Regions from separate parts of the Chelatococcus daeguensis genome, predicted to be linked through region 2. Evidence: riboswitches for the same ligand, from Rfam matches in the RefSeq annotation. Region 2 holds a riboswitch; each other region holds the start of a gene.

Region 1 (3,266 bases), 600 kb from region 2:
GCACCACGTCGTTGTGGGCCTGCGGCCAGTACCAGCCCGACTTCAGCCGCCAACCGTCGATGATGTCGCCGACGAGGAAGACCGTGTCGGCATCATAGTGGCGCAGGAAATCGATCAGCAACTCCGCCTGGCACCCCTTGGTGCCGAGGTGGACGTCCGAGATGAACAAGGTCCGGACGCGGACAGCGTCGCTTTCTTGGGACACGGGGGCAGATCCGTCCGTCTGATCGCGTTGACCCTAAAGAGCCGATTCACATCTCACTTTGATGACGTGCTCCGTTCCCGTGCCCCCGGCGCATGACAGGCTTGCCGCGGCGGGCCTTGGGCAAGCCGATGTTTCGTGGTTTGGTTACGCCTGTATCCAAGGCGGCAGAGTGTCGTGAATCCCCTCCTAGGCATTGGCCTTAAAGTCCTCTCGGCGCTTTCGTTCACCCTGATGTCAGCGGGCATCAAGCTCGTCAGTACGGCGTTTCCGACCGGGGAACTGGTCTTCTTCCGCTCCGCTTTCGCGCTGGTGCCGCTCCTCCTGTGGCTCGGCTGGCGCGGCGAGTTGATCGACGCGGTACGCACGAAGAACATCCTCGGCCACGCCCGCCGCGGCGTCATCGGCTCCACGGGCATGTTCTGCGGCTTCTTCGCCTTGTCGTTCCTGCCCCTGCCCGATGCCATCTCGATCGGCTACACGGCACCGCTGATCGTCGTCATCCTCGCGGCGCTCGTGCTGAAGGAAACAGTGCGGGTCTATCGCTGGACGGCGGTCGCCGTCGGCTTTGTCGGCGTGCTCATCATGCTCACGCCGCATTTCCAGTCGAGCGTGCTCGTCAACGGTTTTGGCGACGGCGCGGCCATCGGTGCCGTCTTCGCGCTGGTCGGGGCCTGCTGCGCCGCGGGCGCGACGGTGGAGGTGCGCCGGCTCATCAGCACAGAGAAGACCGGCGCGGTCGTCTTCTACTTCTCCATGCTGACGACGCTGCTCGGCCTGTCCACCATCGTGCTCGGCTGGAATGCGCCGACCTTCACAGAGTTCTCGATCCTCGTCGGCATCGGCATTCTCGGCGGCCTCGGGCAGATCCTGCTGACGCAGAGCTATCGCTATGCCGATGCCTCGCTGGTCGCGCCGTTCGAATACACCACCATGATCTGGGCCATCCTCATCGGCTGGTTCATCTTCGGCGAGCTGCCGGTGCCGGCCGTCATCATCGGCTCGTCCATCGTCATGGGCTCCGGCCTCTTCGTCATCTGGCGCGAGCATCGCCTCGGCCTCGAGCGCCGCCGCGCCAACGCCGCCGCCCCGCCGCGCGCCACCTGAGCCGCGCTTGCATTGCACGGCGAGCCGCCTTAAAGCCACACTGATCTCCTTGGGGTGCCCATAAGGCCGGGCTGAGAGGCGCAATGCGTCAACCCACCGAACCTGAACCGGGTCGTGCCGGCGGAGGAATGCGAGATGCGAAACGACGGGCCCCCGCCCGGGCGGACGGACAGGACCATGCGATCCGGCGATTTCTCCGCGCATGTCGCCCACGAGATCCTCGTGCGGTTGCGCGGACGGCAGCCGCGTGTCCATGCCATCACCAATGCGGTGGCGAAGAACTTCACCGCCAACATGCTGCTCGCGGCCGGTGCCGTGCCGTCCATGACCATCGTCGCCGACGAGGTCGCCGACTTCACGCGCCGCGCCGATGCGCTGCTCGTCAACCTTGGCACGCTCGACACGGAGCGCCGCGCCGCCATCCCGCTCGCCATCGCGGCCGCCGAGGACGCGGCCCTACCCTGGCTGCTCGACCCGGTGTTCGTCGACGCCTCGCCCCGCCGCCTCGCCATCGCCCAGCAGCTTCTCGCCCGCAAGCCGAAGGTGCTGCGCGCGAACGCCGCCGAGTTCGAGGCCCTGGCGCGCCGGCCCGCGGACCGCAAGGGCGCCATCGACCTTGCCCGCGAGCGCGGCTGCATCGTCGCCCTGACCGGGCCGACGGACATCGTGACCGACGGGCGGCACTCGATCTTCATCGCCAACGGCCACCGGCTGATGGCCCGGGTCACGGCCATGGGCTGCGCGGCCACCGCTGTGGTCGCCGCCTGCCTCGCCGTGAGCGACGACGCGCTTCTCGCCACGGCCTCCGGGCTTGCCATCATGGGCATCGCCGCCGAGGTCGCTGGCGAGAAGGCCGGCGGGCCCGGCACCTTTCCGCCCCTGCTGCTCGATGCGCTCGACGCGCTGGACGACGCGGCCATCGCCGCCCGGCTGAGGTGCGAGCAATGAAGGTCGACCTCAGGCTCTATGCCATCCTCGATCCGGAGCGCACGCGCGGCCGGAACCTGGCCGACCTCGCCCGTGCGGCGGCCACAGGCGGCGCTACCCTCGTCCAGTACCGCGATAAGCACGCCGGCACGCGCGACCTCGTCGCCCGCGCCCGCGCCATCAAGGCGGCCCTCGCAGGCACCGGCGTGCCGCTGCTCGTCAACGACCGGGTCGACGTCGCGCTCGCTGCCGGTGCGGACGGCGTCCATGTCGGCCAGGACGACATGGACGCCGCCGATGCCCGCCGCCTGCTCGGTCCGCAGGCCATCATCGGCGTCACGCTGAAGACGCAGGCTCACCTCGGGGAGCTCGCCACCCTGCCGGTCGACTACGGCTGCATCGGCGGGGTCTTCGCCACCGGGAGCAAGGACAATCCCGATCCGCCGGTCGGCCTCGCCGGTCTCGCGCGGCTCGTCGACAGCGCTCGCGGAACACGGCCCGGCCTGCCCGTCGGCGCGATCGCCGGCATCGATGCGACCAACGCCTCCGCCGTCATCGGCGCCGGCGCCGACGGCATCGCCGTGATCTCTGCCCTCTTCATGAGAGAGGACGTGGAGGCGGCAGCACGCAAGCTGCGCGGCATCGTCGACGGGGCGCTTGCGGCTCGCGGCGCGACCGACGCCGGACGCTGAGGGAAGGAAACACGGAACCATGGCAGCGATCGCTGTGACCATCGCCGGCTCCGATTCGAGCGGCGGCGCCGGCATTCAGGCCGATCTCAAGACCTTCTCGGCGCTCGGCGTCTATGGCGCCAGCGTGATCACGGCGTTGACGGCGCAGAACACGCTCGGCGTGCAGGCGATCCACGACGTGCCCGCCGCCTTTGTGGCGCAGCAGATCGATTCGGTCTTCTCCGATCTTTTCGTGCGCGCGGTGAAGATCGGCATGCTTTCGCAGCCCGACGTCATTGCCGCCGTCGCCGAGGGGCTCGACCGCCACGGCGCGACGCGCATCGTCGTCGATCCCGTCA
Region 2 (3,266 bases):
GCCTTCGCTCGTGAGCGCAGGCTACCCTATTTCGGCATCTGCTTCGGCATGCAGATGGCGGTGATCGAGGCGACGCGCTCGCTTGCCGGCGTAAACGCCGCAAGCTCGACCGAATTCGGGCCGACGAGCGAGCCGGTCGTCGGCATCCTGACAGAATGGCTGAAGGGCAACGAGCTCGAGCGGCGGTCGGCCGAGGGCGACCTCGGTGGCACGATGCGCCTCGGCGCCTACGAGGCCCAGCTCACGCCAGGCAGCAAGGTGGCCAACATCTACGGCCGCACCCAGATTTCCGAGCGCCACCGCCACCGCTACGAGGTGAACATGGCATATCGCCAGCGCCTGGAAGAGAAGGGCCTGGTCTTCTCGGGCGTCTCGCCGGATGGGCTCCTGCCGGAGATCGTCGAGCTTGCCGGTCATCCCTGGTTCATCGGCGTGCAGTTCCATCCGGAGCTGAAGTCGCGGCCCTTCGAGCCGCATCCGCTCTTCAAGAGCTTCGTCGCGGCGGCCCTGGAGCAGAGTCGTCTCGTCTGACAATTCATCGCACGGGCTGGCGGCAAGGAAACGGGGCTGGGGGCGCCGATGGTGTTTGAATCGATCAACAATCTGCCGGATTTTCTGGTCGACTACCTCATCGCGCTCGTCCTTGTCCTCGTCTACATCGGCATCTACACCTTCATCACCGCGCACAACGAATTCGCGCTCATCCGCCGCGACGTCGCGGCGGCCAGCCTGTCCCTCGGGCTCAGCATCGTCGGCTTCGCGCTGCCGCTGTCGAGCGCCGTGGTGCACGCGCGCACCTGGCCGGACCTCGTGGTCTGGGGCCTCGTCGCCATGATCGTGCAGATCAGCGCCTACTGGCTCGTGCGCCTCGCGATGCCAAACCTGTCGCAGCGCATCGCCAACAACGAGATCGCGGCCGCGCTCTTTCTCGGGGCGGCTTCGCTGGCCGCCGGCATCCTTAATGCCGGTGCGATGACGTTCTGAATGACCTTCAGAGGCGGGCGGACGCAATTCGGCCTTTCTCCTGCGCCATCGAGCGCCGTTCTTCACCTTTCCGGGCGGGAAACATGAGCGCCAACGCAACCGTCAAGATCGGCAACGTCTCCTTCGGCAACCACCTGCCGCTGTCGATCATCGCAGGGCCGTGCCAGCTTGAGAGCCGTGGCCACGCGCTGGAGATGGCGATGGCGCTGAAGGAGATCTGCACCCGACTCGGACTCGGCCTCGTCTTCAAGACCTCCTTCGACAAGGCCAACCGCACCTCCGCCGGCGCAGCCCGCGGCGTCGGCCTTGCGGCCGCCCTTCCGATATTCGCCGAGATCCGCGAGAGCCTCGGCCTGCCGGTGCTGACCGACGTGCATGATGCGGCCCAGTGCGCACCTGTCGCGGAGGCGGTTGACGTGCTGCAGATCCCGGCTTTCCTCTGCCGGCAGACGGACCTCCTCGTCGCGGCCGCAAAGACGGGCCGGGCGGTCAACGTCAAGAAGGGCCAGTTCCTCGCGCCTTGGGACATGGCGAACGTCGTCGCCAAGGTCACGGGTGCTGGCAATCCCGACGTGCTGGTGACGGAGCGCGGCGTCTCCTTCGGCTACAATGCGCTCGTCTCGGACATGCGGGCGCTGCCCATCATGGCCGGGACGACGGGCGCACCCGTCATCTTTGACGCCACCCACTCGGTGCAGCAGCCCGGCGGCAAGGGCACGTCCTCCGGCGGGCAGCGCGAGTTCGTGCCGGTGCTGGCACGCGCAGCCGTGGCCGTCGGCGTCGCCGGCCTCTTCATCGAGAGCCACGAGGACCCGGACCGTGCGCCGTCCGACGGCCCCAACATGGTGCCGCTGAAGGAGATGGAGGGCCTTCTGGCGGAACTGAAGGCCTTCGACGTCCTGGCAAAGAAGCGGGCTGCCCGCTGAGGTTATCCTGAAAAACTGATTCGCCTTGTGAGAAGCGCGCCGCTGCCGGGCAGTCATTACCGGACTTGCAGCGGCGCGCTTTTTGTCGTGTATATGACACGTCGGCCTGGGGTGCCGCACGGCAGTGCGGCTGAGATCACACCCATCGAACCTGTCTGGATCATGCCAGCGTAGGGAGCAGCCGGTGAGCGCAGAAGCATCATCGCGACCGGATAAAGTCATCATCATCGGCGGAGGTGTCATCGGCCTCTCCATCGCCTGGCGCCTCGCCGTGCGGGGTGTCGACGTCATTCTTTTCGAGGCAGGCCGCTGCGGTACGGGCGCGAGCCATGCCGCCGCAGGCATGCTGGCCGCCTGCGCCGAGGTGGAGCCGGGCGAGGAGCAGCTGCTGTTCCTCAACCGCGCGAGCCAGGCGCTGTGGCCCGACTTTGCCCGAGAACTGGAGGCGGCGAGCGGCCTTGCCGTCGATCTGCGCACCGAAGGCACGCTCGTCTGTGCCTTCTCGGCCGACGACCAGGCGCGGCTGTGGCACCACCTCGCCTTGCAGGAACGGCTCGGCCTGCCCGTGTCGTGGCTCGATGCCGCCGAGGTGCGGCGCCGCGAGCCGTTCCTCAGCCCCGGTATCGTCGGCGGCCTGTGGAGTCCCGAGGACCATCAGGTCGACAACCGCAAGCTGGCCGCCGCCCTGCATGTGGCTGCCGGGCGGGCCGGCGCGGCGATCCACGAGGACAGTCCGGTCGAATCGGTCATCGTCGAAGACGGACGGGCGCGCGGCGTTGTCGCCCGCGGCCGGCGGATCGATGCCGACGTCGTCATCCTTGCCGCCGGTGCCTGGTCGCGGCGCATCGCCGGCCTGCCGCGCGCCGCCCTGCCGCCGGTGCGGCCGGTCAAGGGCCAGCTTGTGGCGTTGCAGATGGATCCGGCTGCACCCGTCCTCAGCCATGTGACCTGGGTGCCGGGCGCCTATCTCGTGCCGCGCCGCGACGGGCGCCTCATCATCGGCGCCACGGTGGAGGAGAAGGGGTTCGACACCCGCATGACGGCCGGCGGCCTCCTCGCGCTCCTCGACGCCGCCTGGCGGGCCCTGCCGGTCGTCGAGGAACTGCCGATCGCCGAGACCTGGGCCGGCCTCAGGCCCGGCAGCCGCGACGACGCGCCGATCCTCGGACCGGGTGAGCTTGCGGGCCTCGTCTACGCCACCGGCCACCACCGCAACGGCATCCTGCTCACGCCGGTCACCGCCGCCGTGGTCGCCGACCATGTCCTCAACGGGCGGCTCGCCGATGTGGCGCGCCCCTTCACCCTTGCGCGCTTTCAGGCGCGCGCCGATGCGCCGAGCGAGGTTTCGTCATGACG
Region 3 (3,266 bases), 1.4 Mb from region 2:
GAAGAAGCGCTCGACGAGGTTGCGCGCCTTGTAGAGGTGCCTGGAGAAGCAGATCGGGTCCTTGCGGTTGCGCTTGGGCGGGATGTTCGCCCATGCGTTCCGCTCGGCGACGGCAGCGCGCAGGTCGTTGGCGTCGTATCCCTTGTCGGCCAGCAGCATTGAGCCCGGCGCGAGATGCCCGATCAGGTCTTTGGCACTCGCGAGGTCGCTGGCTTGGCCTGCCGTGAGCTTGAGGAGGATCGGCCTGCCTCGGCTGTCGACGAGCGCGTGGAGCTTGGTCGTGAGCCCGCCTCGGGAGCGACCCAGACATCGATCGACACCCCCCTTTTTGCCGTCGCCCCGTGCTGGTGGACGCGGACGACAGAGGTGTCGATCATCTGCACGTCACCATCGTAAGCCCTTGTGATCGCGTCCATGAGCCGATCCCAGACGCCCGCCTTCCGCCATCGGTTGAAGCGGTTGTAGATCGTGGTCGGCGGCCCGTAGCGCGCCGGCATGTCCGCCCACGGCGCGCCGGAGCGCAGGCACCAGAAGATGCCATTGAGCACCCGCCGGTCATCCACGCGAGGCACGCCCCGCGACTTGTTGGGAAGGTGAGGCCGGATCGCCTCCCATTCGAAATCCGTCAGATCGTAGCGGCCCATCGCAAAGCTCCCGAAAAGGAGCTTGAATCACAATTGCCACCGTCAGGGAACCCAGAGCCGTTTATGGGTTTACGGCCTAGAGCTACAAAAAATCCTGTATCTCGCCCACATGTTTTACCTTGGGCGAACGGGCGGAGAGCCTCTGGTCCCAGGGCACTTCGAGGCCTGGGATTATGGTCCTGTTCATCCAGATCTTTACCACAAGGCGAAGATATTTGGCGCTGACCCGGTGGAGAATATCTTCCACGGCGTTGCTGACCTAGGCGCGGGACCGGAAAGAGAAATACTTGATGAAGCTTATGAAAAGCTCGGAAAAGCAGGCCCAGGAAGGTTAGTGAGTGCCACACATCGCCCTGGAGGCGCGTGGGATACTAATTATGTGCCCGGCGTACGACATATAATTATCTCAAATGACGACATTCTGAACGAATATCGGAAGCTGAATAATGGCAGCCGATGAGGGAACCCCAAGGCAAAAGAGCTTCGACGTTCTCGCTTCGACGGAACCCACAAAACAAGATCAGCAAATTGAAGAACTTCAGAAACAGCTAGCATATGAACGCGACGCCCGTCGCGAGGATCGGTTTGTTGGAATTGTCTGCCTTGCACTCCTGCTAAATGTGGTATTTTTCTCCGTCATGCCGAACTTTGGCGGGCCTATAGCATTACTTGTACTTGAGCTTTTGATTCTTATCCCCCTAGCTCAGCGCATGGGAATGCAGGAAATCGCTCAGATTCTCAATCGCGTTTTACATCGTATGGCAAGTCGAACCACCGACGAGGAGTAGCCGTTGTTTCCCTCAGATGCCTCGTTGACAAAGAGCGCCAAAAGCCCAAGACTCTCGCCCCATGTTCCGAGGGGGGCCCCGCTAGGGGGCTGAGATACCGCCGGCGACGGGCGCGAAACGTCCAGACAACGCGGTGACCCTTAGGACCTGATCCGGGTCATGCCGGCGAAGGGACGGAAACGCGCGATCGACGCCAATCCCAAACAAATCGCTGATGCCCGGGTCTCCTTGTCGAGCGAGGAGGAGATCCACATGACAGTGCATACCAAGCCCGCGACCGCCAAGACGGCAGCTGCAACTCCGGACGCCGTCACCACCGGCCCCATCGCCGGCTCGCGGAAGATCTACACCAGTCCCGAAGGCCGCCCCGACATCCGCGTGCCCTTCCGCGAGATCGCGCTTGCGCCGACCTCCGGCGAGGAACCGTTCCGCACCTACGACACCTCCGGCCCCTACACCGATCCCGAGGCGGTGATTGATCTTGCCGCTGGTCTCGCCCCGGTGCGCGGCGACTGGATTGCGAAGCGCGGCTTCGCCAGGGTCGAGGCCCGTGCCGTCAAGCCGGAGGACAACGGCAACGTCTCGGCCGACAAGCTTGTGCCGCACTGCCCCGCCCGCCGCGAGGTGCTCGCGGGCAAGCCGGGCGAGCCGGTGACACAGCTCGAATTCGCGCGCGCCGGCATCATCACGGAGGAGATGGTCTACGTCGCCCACCGCGAGAACCTTGGCCGCGCCGCCATGCTCGCCGGCGCCGAGGAGCGGTGCGCCGACGGCGAGGCTTTCGGCGCCGCGATTCCGCCCTTTATCACGCCCGAATTCGTGCGCCAGGAGATCGCGCGCGGGCGCGCCATCATCCCCGCCAACATCAACCACCCGGAACTCGAACCGACCATCATCGGCCGCAACTTCCTGGTGAAGATCAACGCCAACATCGGCAATTCGGCCGTCACCTCCTCGGCGGCGGAAGAGGTGGAGAAACTCGTCTGGGCCATCCGCTGGGGCGCCGACACGGTGATGGATCTTTCCACCGGCCGCAACATCCACAACATCCGCTCCTGGATCATGCGCAATGCGCCGGTGCCGATCGGCACCGTGCCGATCTACCAGGCGCTGGAGAAGGTGAATGGCGAGCCCGAGAAGCTCGACTGGGAGGTCTTCAAGGACACGCTCATCGAGCAGGCGGAGCAGGGCGTCGACTATTTCACCATTCACGCCGGCGTGCGCCTCGCCTACGTGCCGCTGACGGCCAGGCGCGTCACCGGCATCGTCTCGCGCGGCGGCTCGATCATGGCGCGCTGGTGCCTCGCGCACCACAAGGAGAGCTTCCTCTACGAGCGCTTCGACGAGATCTGCGACATCATGCGCAAGTATGACGTCTCCTTCTCGCTCGGCGACGGCCTGCGCCCCGGCTCCATCGCCGACGCCAACGACGCGGCCCAGTTCGCGGAGCTGGAGACGCTCGGCGAACTCACCAAGATCGCCTGGGACAAGGGTTGCCAGGTGATGATCGAGGGCCCCGGCCACGTGCCGATGCACAAGATCAAAGTGAACATGGACAAGCAGCTCGCCCATTGCGGCGAGGCGCCGTTCTACACCCTCGGCCCGCTGACGACGGACATTGCCCCCGGCTACGACCACATCACCTCGGCCATCGGCGCGGCGATGATCGGCTGGTTCGGCACAGCGATGCTCTGCTACGTCACGCCCAAGGAGCATCTTGGCCTGCCCAACCGCGACGACGTGAAGACCGGCGTCATCACCTACCGCATCGCGGCGCATGCGGCCGACCTCGCCAAGGGCCATCCCTCGGCCAAGCTGCGCGACGACGCCTTGT

Evidence for each region. Region 2 has a riboswitch for thiamine pyrophosphate ahead of thiO (glycine oxidase ThiO). Riboswitches for the same ligand answer to the same signal wherever they lie in the genome.
Region 1: another riboswitch for thiamine pyrophosphate. It lies ahead of thiM (hydroxyethylthiazole kinase); the one in region 2 lies ahead of thiO (glycine oxidase ThiO).
Region 3: another riboswitch for thiamine pyrophosphate. It lies ahead of thiC (phosphomethylpyrimidine synthase ThiC); the one in region 2 lies ahead of thiO (glycine oxidase ThiO).

What each region holds. Positions count from the first base shown of each region.
Region 1 is NZ_CP018095.1:2,582,124-2,585,389, forward strand. It holds gene BOQ54_RS12285 (UDP-2,3-diacylglucosamine diphosphatase) at 1-205, opposite strand, end outside; gene BOQ54_RS12290 (DMT family transporter) at 380-1,309, shown strand; TPP riboswitch at 1,350-1,456, shown strand; gene thiM (hydroxyethylthiazole kinase) at 1,487-2,257, shown strand; gene thiE (thiamine phosphate synthase) at 2,254-2,928, shown strand; gene thiD (bifunctional hydroxymethylpyrimidine kinase/phosphomethylpyrimidine kinase) at 2,948-3,266, shown strand, end outside.
Region 2 is NZ_CP018095.1:1,978,800-1,982,065, forward strand. It holds gene BOQ54_RS09410 (CTP synthase) at 1-531, shown strand, start outside; gene BOQ54_RS09415 (DUF350 domain-containing protein) at 580-984, shown strand; gene kdsA (3-deoxy-8-phosphooctulonate synthase) at 1,068-1,910, shown strand; TPP riboswitch at 2,008-2,106, shown strand; gene thiO (glycine oxidase ThiO) at 2,095-3,264, shown strand; gene thiS (sulfur carrier protein ThiS) at 3,261-3,266, shown strand, end outside.
Region 3 is NZ_CP018095.1:3,394,766-3,398,031, forward strand. It holds one part of gene BOQ54_RS19550 (IS5 family transposase) at 1-320, opposite strand, end outside; one part of gene BOQ54_RS19550 (IS5 family transposase) at 320-644, opposite strand; gene BOQ54_RS16095 (Panacea domain-containing protein) at 667-1,104, shown strand; gene BOQ54_RS19855 (hypothetical protein) at 1,091-1,432, shown strand; TPP riboswitch at 1,492-1,623, shown strand; gene thiC (phosphomethylpyrimidine synthase ThiC) at 1,685-3,266, shown strand, end outside.